DNA from 3 places in the Lysinibacillus sp. FW301-JW8 genome. Region 3 is predicted to be linked to each of the others. Evidence: riboswitches for the same ligand, from Rfam matches in the RefSeq annotation. Region 3 holds a riboswitch; each other region holds the start of a gene.

Region 1 (3,183 bases), on a different contig from region 3:
TCAACTGCACGCTCTGGATCTAAAGACAGGTTGAATTGATCACGCCAGCGGAATTCGAAGCGTGCCTTTGAAAGCGCATCATCTCGCTGTTGTGCTCCTGGATGCCCCTTCGCTAAATCAGCAGCGTGTGCAGCAATTTTATACGTAATCACCCCTACACGAACATCCTCTCGATTTGGTAAGCCCAGATGCTCTTTTGGTGTCACATAGCATAGCATTGCCGTACCAAACCATCCAATCATTGCAGCACCAATAGCTGATGTAATATGGTCATAGCCTGGTGCAATATCTGTTGTCAGTGGTCCTAAAGTATAGAAAGGAGCCTCCTTACACACCTCTAACTGCTTGTCCATATTTTCTTTAATTAAATGCATTGGCACGTGCCCCGGTCCCTCCACCATCACCTGTACATCATGCTTCCAGGCAATCTGTGTTAATTCACCTAACGTTTCAAGCTCTGCAAACTGTGCCTCGTCATTGGCATCTGCAATTGATCCGGGACGTAAACCATCCCCTAACGAGAAGGCAACATCATATGTTTTCATGATTTCACAGATTTCTTCAAAATGTGTATATAAAAAGTTTTCTTGATGATGATATAAGCACCACTGGGCCATAATTGAACCTCCCCGTGACACAATACCTGTCACACGATTTACCGTTAGCGGTACATAACGTAATAGTACACCCGCATGAATCGTGAAGTAATCAACCCCTTGCTCTGCTTGCTCGATTAACGTATCTCGATACACCTCCCACGTTAAATCCTCAGCTATACCATTTACCTTTTCAAGCGCTTGATAAATTGGCACTGTTCCAACCGGCACCGCAGCATTTCGGATAATCCATTCACGTGTCGTATGAATGTGCTTACCAGTCGATAAATCCATAATATTATCAGCGCCCCAGCGTGTTGCCCATGTCATTTTCTCTACCTCTTCTGCAATAGATGATGACACTGCTGAATTCCCAATATTGGCATTAATTTTCACATGAAAATTACGTCCTATAATCATTGGCTCTGCCTCAGGATGATTAATATTAGAAGGCATAATGGCACGCCCCGCCGCAATCTCCGAGCGAACATATTCAGGATCCATATTTTCGCGAATAGCTACAAACTCCATTTCAGGTGTAATAACTCCCTTTCGTGCATAATGAAGCTGTGTTACATTTTTACCTTTTTTAGCTCGCAGAGGATTTCTTGATAAATCCGGAAAGGTATTTTCCTTTATACGCGGATCATCCGCTTTGCGGAAACCATTATCCTCTGGTTTAATAGTACGCCCCACATACTCCTCTACGTCCCCTCGTTCTCTAATCCATTCACTTCGCAACGCTGGCAAGCCCTTCGTAATATCTACCTTATAGGCAGGGTCAGTATATGGACCACTCGTATCATACACATGGACTGGTGCATTTTCCTCTTCTCCAAAGCTTCCTGTCGTTGGACTTAATGCAATTTCACGCATCGGCACTAAAATATCTGATCTTGATCCCTCTACATAAACCTTTTTGCTACCATCAAAGCTTGACATAATGGTAATGTTCTTTTCGCTAATTGTTGTCATGACCCGCTTCTCTCCCTTATAGAAAATTCATACAAGGACCGAATCTAGCTCACCCAATAAAAATAAAAAAACCGAATCCAAAAAATTTTGGATCCGGCTATGATTGTAAAAGGTATAATTATCGCATTGTAAAGAGCTCGCAATAATTTCTTAACTTTCCCACGCTGGTATGAGCCAGATCAGGTCCAAAGGGTCAAGAAACCTCTATGCGTTTCCCTCTCAGCCTGACTCATCAGACTCCCCTAGTTAATGCTATTAAGTTTGATGCTAGTGTAACAGATATTGCTAAGAGATGGAAGCTTCATTACTATTTTTTACTTTAGAGTTTATATTTTTGCTTCATAAACTCTAAACGCTTTACCTGCTCCGTTAATTCATGAATCGTTCTACTTAGTTGACCCAATGATAATTCTTGCAACTTAGATGCATCGGCTACTTCTTTTGTTTCCAACAAAACAGCCTCGGATGCCTCATTAGTTTGCTCTAATGCCGATAAAACGACGTTCGTGTTTTTGGACATTGTGTTTGTAACCTCAAAAACATTTTGAACATCTTCCTCAACTACTTTTACTGCTTCAAACAAATGATCTAGCTCATCACTAATAGCCATCACTAAATGAGCTCCCTCTTTAACTTCAACAGTACTATGGTCCATTTCTTTTAACACCGTCTCTGTCACTATTTTAAATTCATATATATGCTGACGAATATCTTCTGCCGACAGCTTTGTCATTTCCGCCAGTTTTTTCACCTCTTCCGCGACAATAGCGAAGCCTTTACCATGTTCACCTGCTCTCGCTGCCTCAATCGCCGCGTTTAACGCCAATAAATTTGTTTGATCGGCAATACTTTGAATAACACCTATCATTTCTTCGATTGTGCTATATCTTTCACCAAGAATATTCACATTATTTGCCGTATGCGTCACCAAATCTGCCACGCCATTCATACGATCCGTAATCATTGTCGCTTCCGATTGACTTTGTTTCACAAGATTCGCTGTATTGGAGGAGCTTTTCATAACGGAAGAAACAGAGGCTGATATCTGCATAATTCCTGCCGTCATCTCTTCAATTGTTTTAAAGGAATGTGTCGCTAGGTCTCTTTGTCGATCCACACTCTCCTCTATTCCCCCTGCACTTTCAATCAGCCTGTTACTTGAGTGCTGCACATTATTCCCTACCTCCTGTAAACTATCAGTGGCCTTAGAAATATCTGTGCCAATCCCCGAAAGGTTAAATATAATTTGATGCATGGATTGCATCATCTCTTTAAATTTGCTGCTAAAATCAGAAATATCATCATTTGATTCAAAGCTTATTTCATCCAATATATGTTGAGCTTCTGCCATATTTCCATCTGTAAAGGCTATTGTTGCTCGTTTCATGATAAATATTGGCTTCAGTGATTTTCGCATATACAAATACAATGTCGTCATCATAACGACACTCAATAAAATGACAATGCCTAAAAGTATAGGCAAGTACTTTGTTACAGCAGATTTTTGAATGCCATAAATAATGGAGCTCTCAATATCTAGTCCAACATATGCAACAATTTCACCATTTTCTGCTCTAACAGGTGCATAAGCAGAAATAAAATCTCCCCACCC
Region 2 (3,183 bases), on a different contig from region 3:
TCGATTTGGGCAACTAGTGATTTATCTGGAGTAACGAATGTCCAGCCATCACCAGCTTCAACAATATGCTCTGCTTTTGCTGAGATAAAAGGCTCAACCGCAAGTACCATGCCCTCTTTCATGATTGTAGAATCCCATGCATCATAATAGTTTAAAATATGATTTGGCTCATCATGTAAGGAAAGCCCTAAGCCATGACCTGTTAGGTTCATAATGACTGTTAAATCATTAGCATATGCTTCACGCTCAACAGCTTTACCAATTTGATTTAATTTTGATCCAGCCTTTACTTTTGTCATGGCACGATCAAAGGCACTTTTTGCCACACGACAGAGCTTTTCTTTATCTTCGTAGCCTTCTCCCACTACAAATGAAATGCCTGTATCTGCAAAGTAGCCATTTAATGAACCAGATACATCGATGTTGACGATGTCTCCTTCTTTAATCACGCGTTTTCCTGGAATACCATGTGCTACCTCCTCGTTGACACTAATACATGTGTATCCTGGGAAGTCATATTCTCCTTTAGGTCCAGAAATTGCTCCTGCCTCAGCAAACATACGGCCAGCAATTTCATCGAGTTCAAGTGTTGTTACACCAGGTTTTGTCGCAGCCTTCATTGCCTCACGAATTTCAGCACAAATACGACCGATTTTTTTAAAGGCTTCAATCTCTTCTTGCGTTTTTACAATCATTTTTAACGTCCCTTTCATCTAATATCTACTCTTTAATATAACATAACTTGTTTGACATAAAACGTTAAACGCTTTAAATATTGTATGCCCTCATAAATTGCAAAGTGCTAAAATGTAGCAATATTTCACAGCGAGTAGTTAAATACGATACAAAAACCCTCCACTACTGTGAAGGGTAGATTATTTATGATTTTCGCTGCATTAATTGTGGTGCTGCTGTAAATAACAGAACACCAACAATGGCAGTTAAAACTGTTGCTGGTAGCATATATGTTCCATTATAAATAATTGAATAAATCCATGCATTTTGATCGCCAGCATACTCCGAGAAAAATACAGCGCCAGCAATGGTATGTGCTGCATAGCGTAAAAATCCTGCTAATACAGTTCCAACAATAATATATACCGCCATTTTCGTTTTGTTTAGATTGTTTGCAGCCTCAAGAACTGGTTGACGTACGATTGCAGCCAAGCCTACTATTGTGAAGGCAACGCCATAATCGAGTAAGCCTTGTAACCAATGCACAACTGTAGCACCAAACATTGTTTGCATAACACCAATAAGTAAGCCCGTTGTCAGACCAGGTAAAAGACCCCAGCGAAAGGCTATTAAAATTATTGGTACCATCACTAGACTAACAGAGCCGCCTTGTGCCCATACTTTAAAGGAAATCTGATCAAGCACAAGGCCAATCGCTGCGAATATCGCGATCTCCACAAGCATTAAAAGTCTTTTTTTGTCCATATTATTCTCTCCTTTGTTCCGATGTAGGATACAAGAGCAGGAATAGAAATCAAATTACTTTTTGACTCTATCTGGCAAAAAAAAACAATGCCAGGACAGAGCCTCACATCGTACAAGTGTCGGTTTCTATCCACATCCCTACGCAAGTGTTAACTTACAGGTTCAAAGAGTTAAGGCATTACGTGCCCAGTCTCAGCTGACATCATCAGCTCCCCTTGTGGTCGTTACATCTTTTTTATTTGAACAACCTCATTGTACGCAAACATGGATATGATTACAACTCTCTTTCACAATTTTTTTTGAAACTTTGCTGTTTTTCATGCGTAAATATTAAAAAAGGAGGTACAACTATGGAGAACCAAAAAATTTTATCTGCCTTTAGTTATCTCAGCGTTTTTTTTGCACCCTTTATTGTGCCATTAATTGTTTACTTTGTTTCTAAAGATAGCGACGTAAAAAGACACTCTATTCGAGCACTTATATCGCATTTAATCCCGTTTGTATTTGGTATCATCTTCTTTGCTGTCTTTGTCTTCTCAACCATATCGTTTAACACCTTTGATCCACAATCAGGTAGCAATACGTTTATGATCGTTTGGTTTGCATCATTTGCCATTTACTTACTTGTCTCACTAGGGATTGTTATTTGGAATATAGTGCAAGCTGTTCGCGTTATTCGTTAATGTTTCATTTCTAATATCAATTTCGCCTTGGCGTAATTGCGTCCGGATTTTGAATTGTGCAGGCACAATTCATTCTTTTGAAAATCCGTGACATCCGCTGGAGGCTTTGGGCCAACAGATGTTTTTTGTGCGAAAGCGTAGTGTAACGCAGCGGCAGCAACATGATGTTTTTTGTGCGAAAGCGTAGTGCTAACGCAGCGGCAGCAACATGATGTTTTTTGTGCGAAAGCGTAGTGCTAACGCAGTTGCAGCAACATGATGTTTTTTGTGCGAAAGCGTAGTGCTAACGCAGTTGCAGCAACATGATGTTGGTCACTCAGTTGTGTGTTGCTGTCGCTTCGCTTTCGCACAGATAAATTGCCACAGGACGTGGCGTTCTTAGACTGAGTTCCTCTATTTCAGTAGGTGTTTGGACACCCACTGAAAAGAAACCAAAACCGCATTCATCTCACCCTATAGAGGTGGGAGTCTTCTGCTGAATGAAGATAAACAGGTAGAACTTTTAGTAAAAGGAGCTGTTTTTTTATGAAAGTATCTAAAGTTGTCAAAACCGCCGTAAAATTAGCACCTATCGTTATACCAATTGTCAAAAAAGTAATTGCTGCGAAAAAAGGAGCCCCCTCTTCTCCAAAAAACAGCTATAAGAAATAATACATCCCAAATAAAGAATCTGCTCATCTTTTTCCCAGCAGATTCTTTTTTTTGACTCTATAACTTTTTTCTAATTTGTACTTGGCATAGCAGATTTATATTAAAATAGGGTTTAGCACTACAGATGAGGGGTTGTTAAAAATAAATAGTGAAAAACAATTAATGAGCTTGGTTAAGGCAGCACAGGTTCTTACTTCAACACTCGATATTAACCAAGTATTAGAAAAATTAATGAATGAGGTACTTCATGTGATAGACGGTGCTGATGCAGGGGTATTGTTTATGTTAAATACAGAAACTAATCGTCTAGTTGCCAAGCATGCCATTGGTTATAACCTGGCTTATTTAAAAAAGATTCACCTTGCCTCAAATGAAGGGATGACTGGAAAGGTATTCTCTCAAAAACAAG
Region 3 (3,183 bases):
CATTGCCTACGATGTACGTTTAGAATCGGATGGTTCATTTATTATTACAGATCCTACCAACGAAGCAGCATTTTTAGATATTGTAGCTGTCAATGAAGCAGGGGAAGAACTTGAAACACAGCTTGAGGCCATTTCAGCCTCACAGGTTCGGGCAGTTGTGCAAGCAGAGCCAGGACTCATTTTCTTCCGTATTGCTGATGAAGATCAAGCTATTTATCAGGCAGGGATAAGTGTACCTTATAGTGCTGAATATGAGTTACAACCAGTAAATGATAAGCTGGTGGAAGAACTGACAAAGCAAACGGGTGGCTCTGTTTTGAAAGAACCGAAGGAGGTATTTCGTGAATTTACGAAGAAAGGGGCAGACCGGCAAAATATAGCAACGTGGCTTATATTAGCAGGTATGTTATTCTTCTTCATCGATATTACGATTCGCCGCTTTGGCTGGGGCATCTTTGCTAAGTCGAAGAAGAAAGAGTCGCTTGTAGAGAATAAAACCATACAGGCAGAGGATACGAATGTTGCTCAGTTATTAAAGGGCATGAAAAAACGATAAATTGGATTAAATGACAGTGCAAAATGATTGATTATTTTGCACTGTTTTTTTGTATATGATTGGGTGGTTCTTTGAAAAGGGGAGGTTCATCTCATAAATTAGGGGGAAGAAATCCCAAAAAGGAGATTTCCGCTCAAAATAGAGTGGAAGGAATCCCTGTTCATTTAATGGAAATTTTTAATAAGTACAGTATTTCGTAGACTACTAGCAACGGCCACACCTAAAATAGCACCAATAATACTAGAGCTCAAAAAAGCAGGCATGAAAAACATTGCTGCGACAGATGTTCCCATTAAGATATATGCATATGGTACTGCTATGAGGGATGCGATGATCCCAGTTCCTACTATTTCACCGACACCTGTTAGCCAAGGTTTGCCACTGTATTTATAAGCTAATGCTGCACAAAATGCGCCAATGACACTTCCAGGAATGGCTAATAGGGAGCCTGTCCCTGTTAGAATACGAATTATTGCCGTGACAAGGGCAATGATGATGGTTGGTACTGGACCGAGTAGAATGGCACCAATGACATTTATGGCATGCTGTATTGGATAAGCTCGCGCAATCCCTGTTGGAATTGAAACGAAGGTAGAACCTGCTACAGCAATTGCCACTAATAAGGCCATGATTGTTAATTTTCGAATTGACATAAGTAACACTCCCTTGAAATATTAAATGAATGGTTATCGCTGCTAAACTGGTTAAACACAAAAAGACCGCTTCCTGAAAACAATAGGAAGCGGCCTTGCATTTACATATTAAAAAGCAAGATGTCGCCACTTCCCTACGCTAGTATGAACTAGATCAGGTTCAAAGGGTCCATATATGACAATATATGTCTCAGCCTTTTAAAGACTCCCCTAGTGGTAAAAATTATTTAATTTGTGTATAACATCGTAACAAGATAAATGTAACATACTGCTAATAATAGTCAATGATTTTTCAGACTATTTAGAATCGGGCTGCATAAGATGTGGTGCTTTTTTCATTGTCCAAATAAGGGCAAGGAAGAAGCAAGCCATCAAAATAATAGCACCAAATATATAAGGGCTATTCATATTCCAATCGAATAAAATACCTGCCAATGCTGGACCAATCATATTCCCAAGGCTCATATAAGCATTATTTAAACCTGCTGCAAATCCTTGCTCATTTTCAGCAAGCTTGGAGATCAGTGTGTTGACAGCAGGACGAATTAATGTTGTAGCTGTAGAGAAGATTGTTGCAACAACTAAAATAAGGGCAAATCCAGAAACGAATAATATTAAGTAAATAGATACAGCTGCAATAAATAAATTGACCAATACGACCTTCATTTCACCGTAGCGATTAAAGAGTGGGGTAATGACAAACATTTGTACAACTACACCAAAAGCACCACCCACTACTAAAATAATAGCAATATCTCCGGGTGTATAATGAAACTTATCTGTAACAAATAATGATAAAGTCGTTTGGAAATTAGCAATTCCGAACGAGAATACCATCATAATAATAAGCATAACAAAGTAAGGCATATGTACTGAACGTACCATTTGTTTTGCGAGATTGTCTTGCTTATGCATTTTTTGTGCTGCATTTGGTTTGGTAGATGGTAATAAAAAGAACGATAAAATAGCAGCCAAAATAGCCGCAGCTCCAGCCGTATAGAATGGAAAATGTAAGCTGACTTGCGATAAGAATCCACCAATACCCGGTCCAATCATAAAGCCAAGAGACATGGCAGCACCAAGCATCCCCATCCCTTTGCCTCGTTCTTCATATGTTGTAACATCTGCCACAAATGCCATAATAGGAGGTGCAACAAAGGCTGATCCAAGGCCACCTAAAAAGCGTGCCAAGAAGAGCATCCAAACTTCTGTAGAGAGCCCAAAACCTATTTGTGCAAGTCCTGTTAGTATAAGCCCGAAAATTATAAGATTTTTTCGACCATACTGATCCGAAAGATTCCCAGCAATTGGAGAAAAAACGAATTGAGCTAAGGCGAACGTTGCAATAAGCATGCCTAAAACTTGTCCTGCAGCACCAAATATTCTTAAATACTCTGGCATGACAGGAATAATAATTCCAATACTCCCCATTGCGATAAACATATTAAACATTAAAATATACAAAGCCGCCTTATTAGACTTCTGCTGGGTCATCGAATACCCCCCTTTTCTAATCAAATATAGTACAGTCTATCACAAAGAAAAATGGTTTGCTAATAGTTAGGATTACACTAAATAGTGGACCAATGGTTTATTCTTAAACTAATAAATGATAAATATTTTGCAATAATAATTAAGTATTCAATTAGTAAATTCCACAAGTTTTTTTGTGGAATTTACTTTTTTTCTTGTAGTGAATTAGGGGTTACATCATTTGTTCTTATGTTAATCTTTTTATGTCAACTGTATGACAAAAATTGTAATAATTAGTGCCTTATATATGGTTGATATTCCCCTAATAATTCCTGTAATAACGGCTAATTACTGATCTACATGAAGAGGTCATGAGCTGAAAACCCGAGAGAAATTGATATTAAAAAGGAGAGGAAATGTAATGGTAACTATTCAAGCAGCAATGGAAAATTTAAAAGAATTAGGTATTAATCCAGTAACAGCAGTCATTGGGTCAACTCA

The links. A riboswitch is a leader RNA that binds a small molecule or an ion and turns the genes downstream of it on or off. The one in region 3 is predicted to bind thiamine pyrophosphate.
Region 1: it holds a riboswitch for thiamine pyrophosphate, as region 3 does, so the genes downstream of both, thiC (phosphomethylpyrimidine synthase ThiC) here and thiW (energy coupling factor transporter S component ThiW) in region 3, are expected to answer to the same signal.
Region 2: it holds a riboswitch for thiamine pyrophosphate, as region 3 does, so the genes downstream of both, thiT (energy-coupled thiamine transporter ThiT) here and thiW (energy coupling factor transporter S component ThiW) in region 3, are expected to answer to the same signal.

Annotation. Positions count from the first base shown of each region.
Region 1 is NZ_JBYTBB010000023.1:45,440-48,622, reverse strand. Features, by position in the region: gene thiC (phosphomethylpyrimidine synthase ThiC) at 1-1,571, opposite strand, end outside; TPP riboswitch at 1,711-1,825, opposite strand; gene AC3WOM_RS11440 (methyl-accepting chemotaxis protein) at 1,891-3,183, opposite strand, start outside.
Region 2 is NZ_JBYTBB010000011.1:44,964-48,146, reverse strand. Features, by position in the region: gene map (type I methionyl aminopeptidase) at 1-695, opposite strand, end outside; gene thiT (energy-coupled thiamine transporter ThiT) at 880-1,440, opposite strand; TPP riboswitch at 1,559-1,666, opposite strand; gene AC3WOM_RS06725 (magnetosome magnetite crystal formation protein family) at 1,791-2,123, shown strand; gene AC3WOM_RS06720 (small protein YxzF) at 2,649-2,774, shown strand; gene AC3WOM_RS06715 (helix-turn-helix domain-containing protein) at 2,907-3,183, shown strand, end outside.
Region 3 is NZ_JBYTBB010000033.1:40,569-43,751, forward strand. Features, by position in the region: gene AC3WOM_RS14360 (VWA domain-containing protein) at 1-556, shown strand, start outside; gene thiW (energy coupling factor transporter S component ThiW) at 721-1,209, opposite strand; TPP riboswitch at 1,324-1,431, opposite strand; gene AC3WOM_RS14370 (MFS transporter) at 1,507-2,703, opposite strand; gene AC3WOM_RS14375 (LuxE/PaaK family acyltransferase) at 3,104-3,183, shown strand, end outside.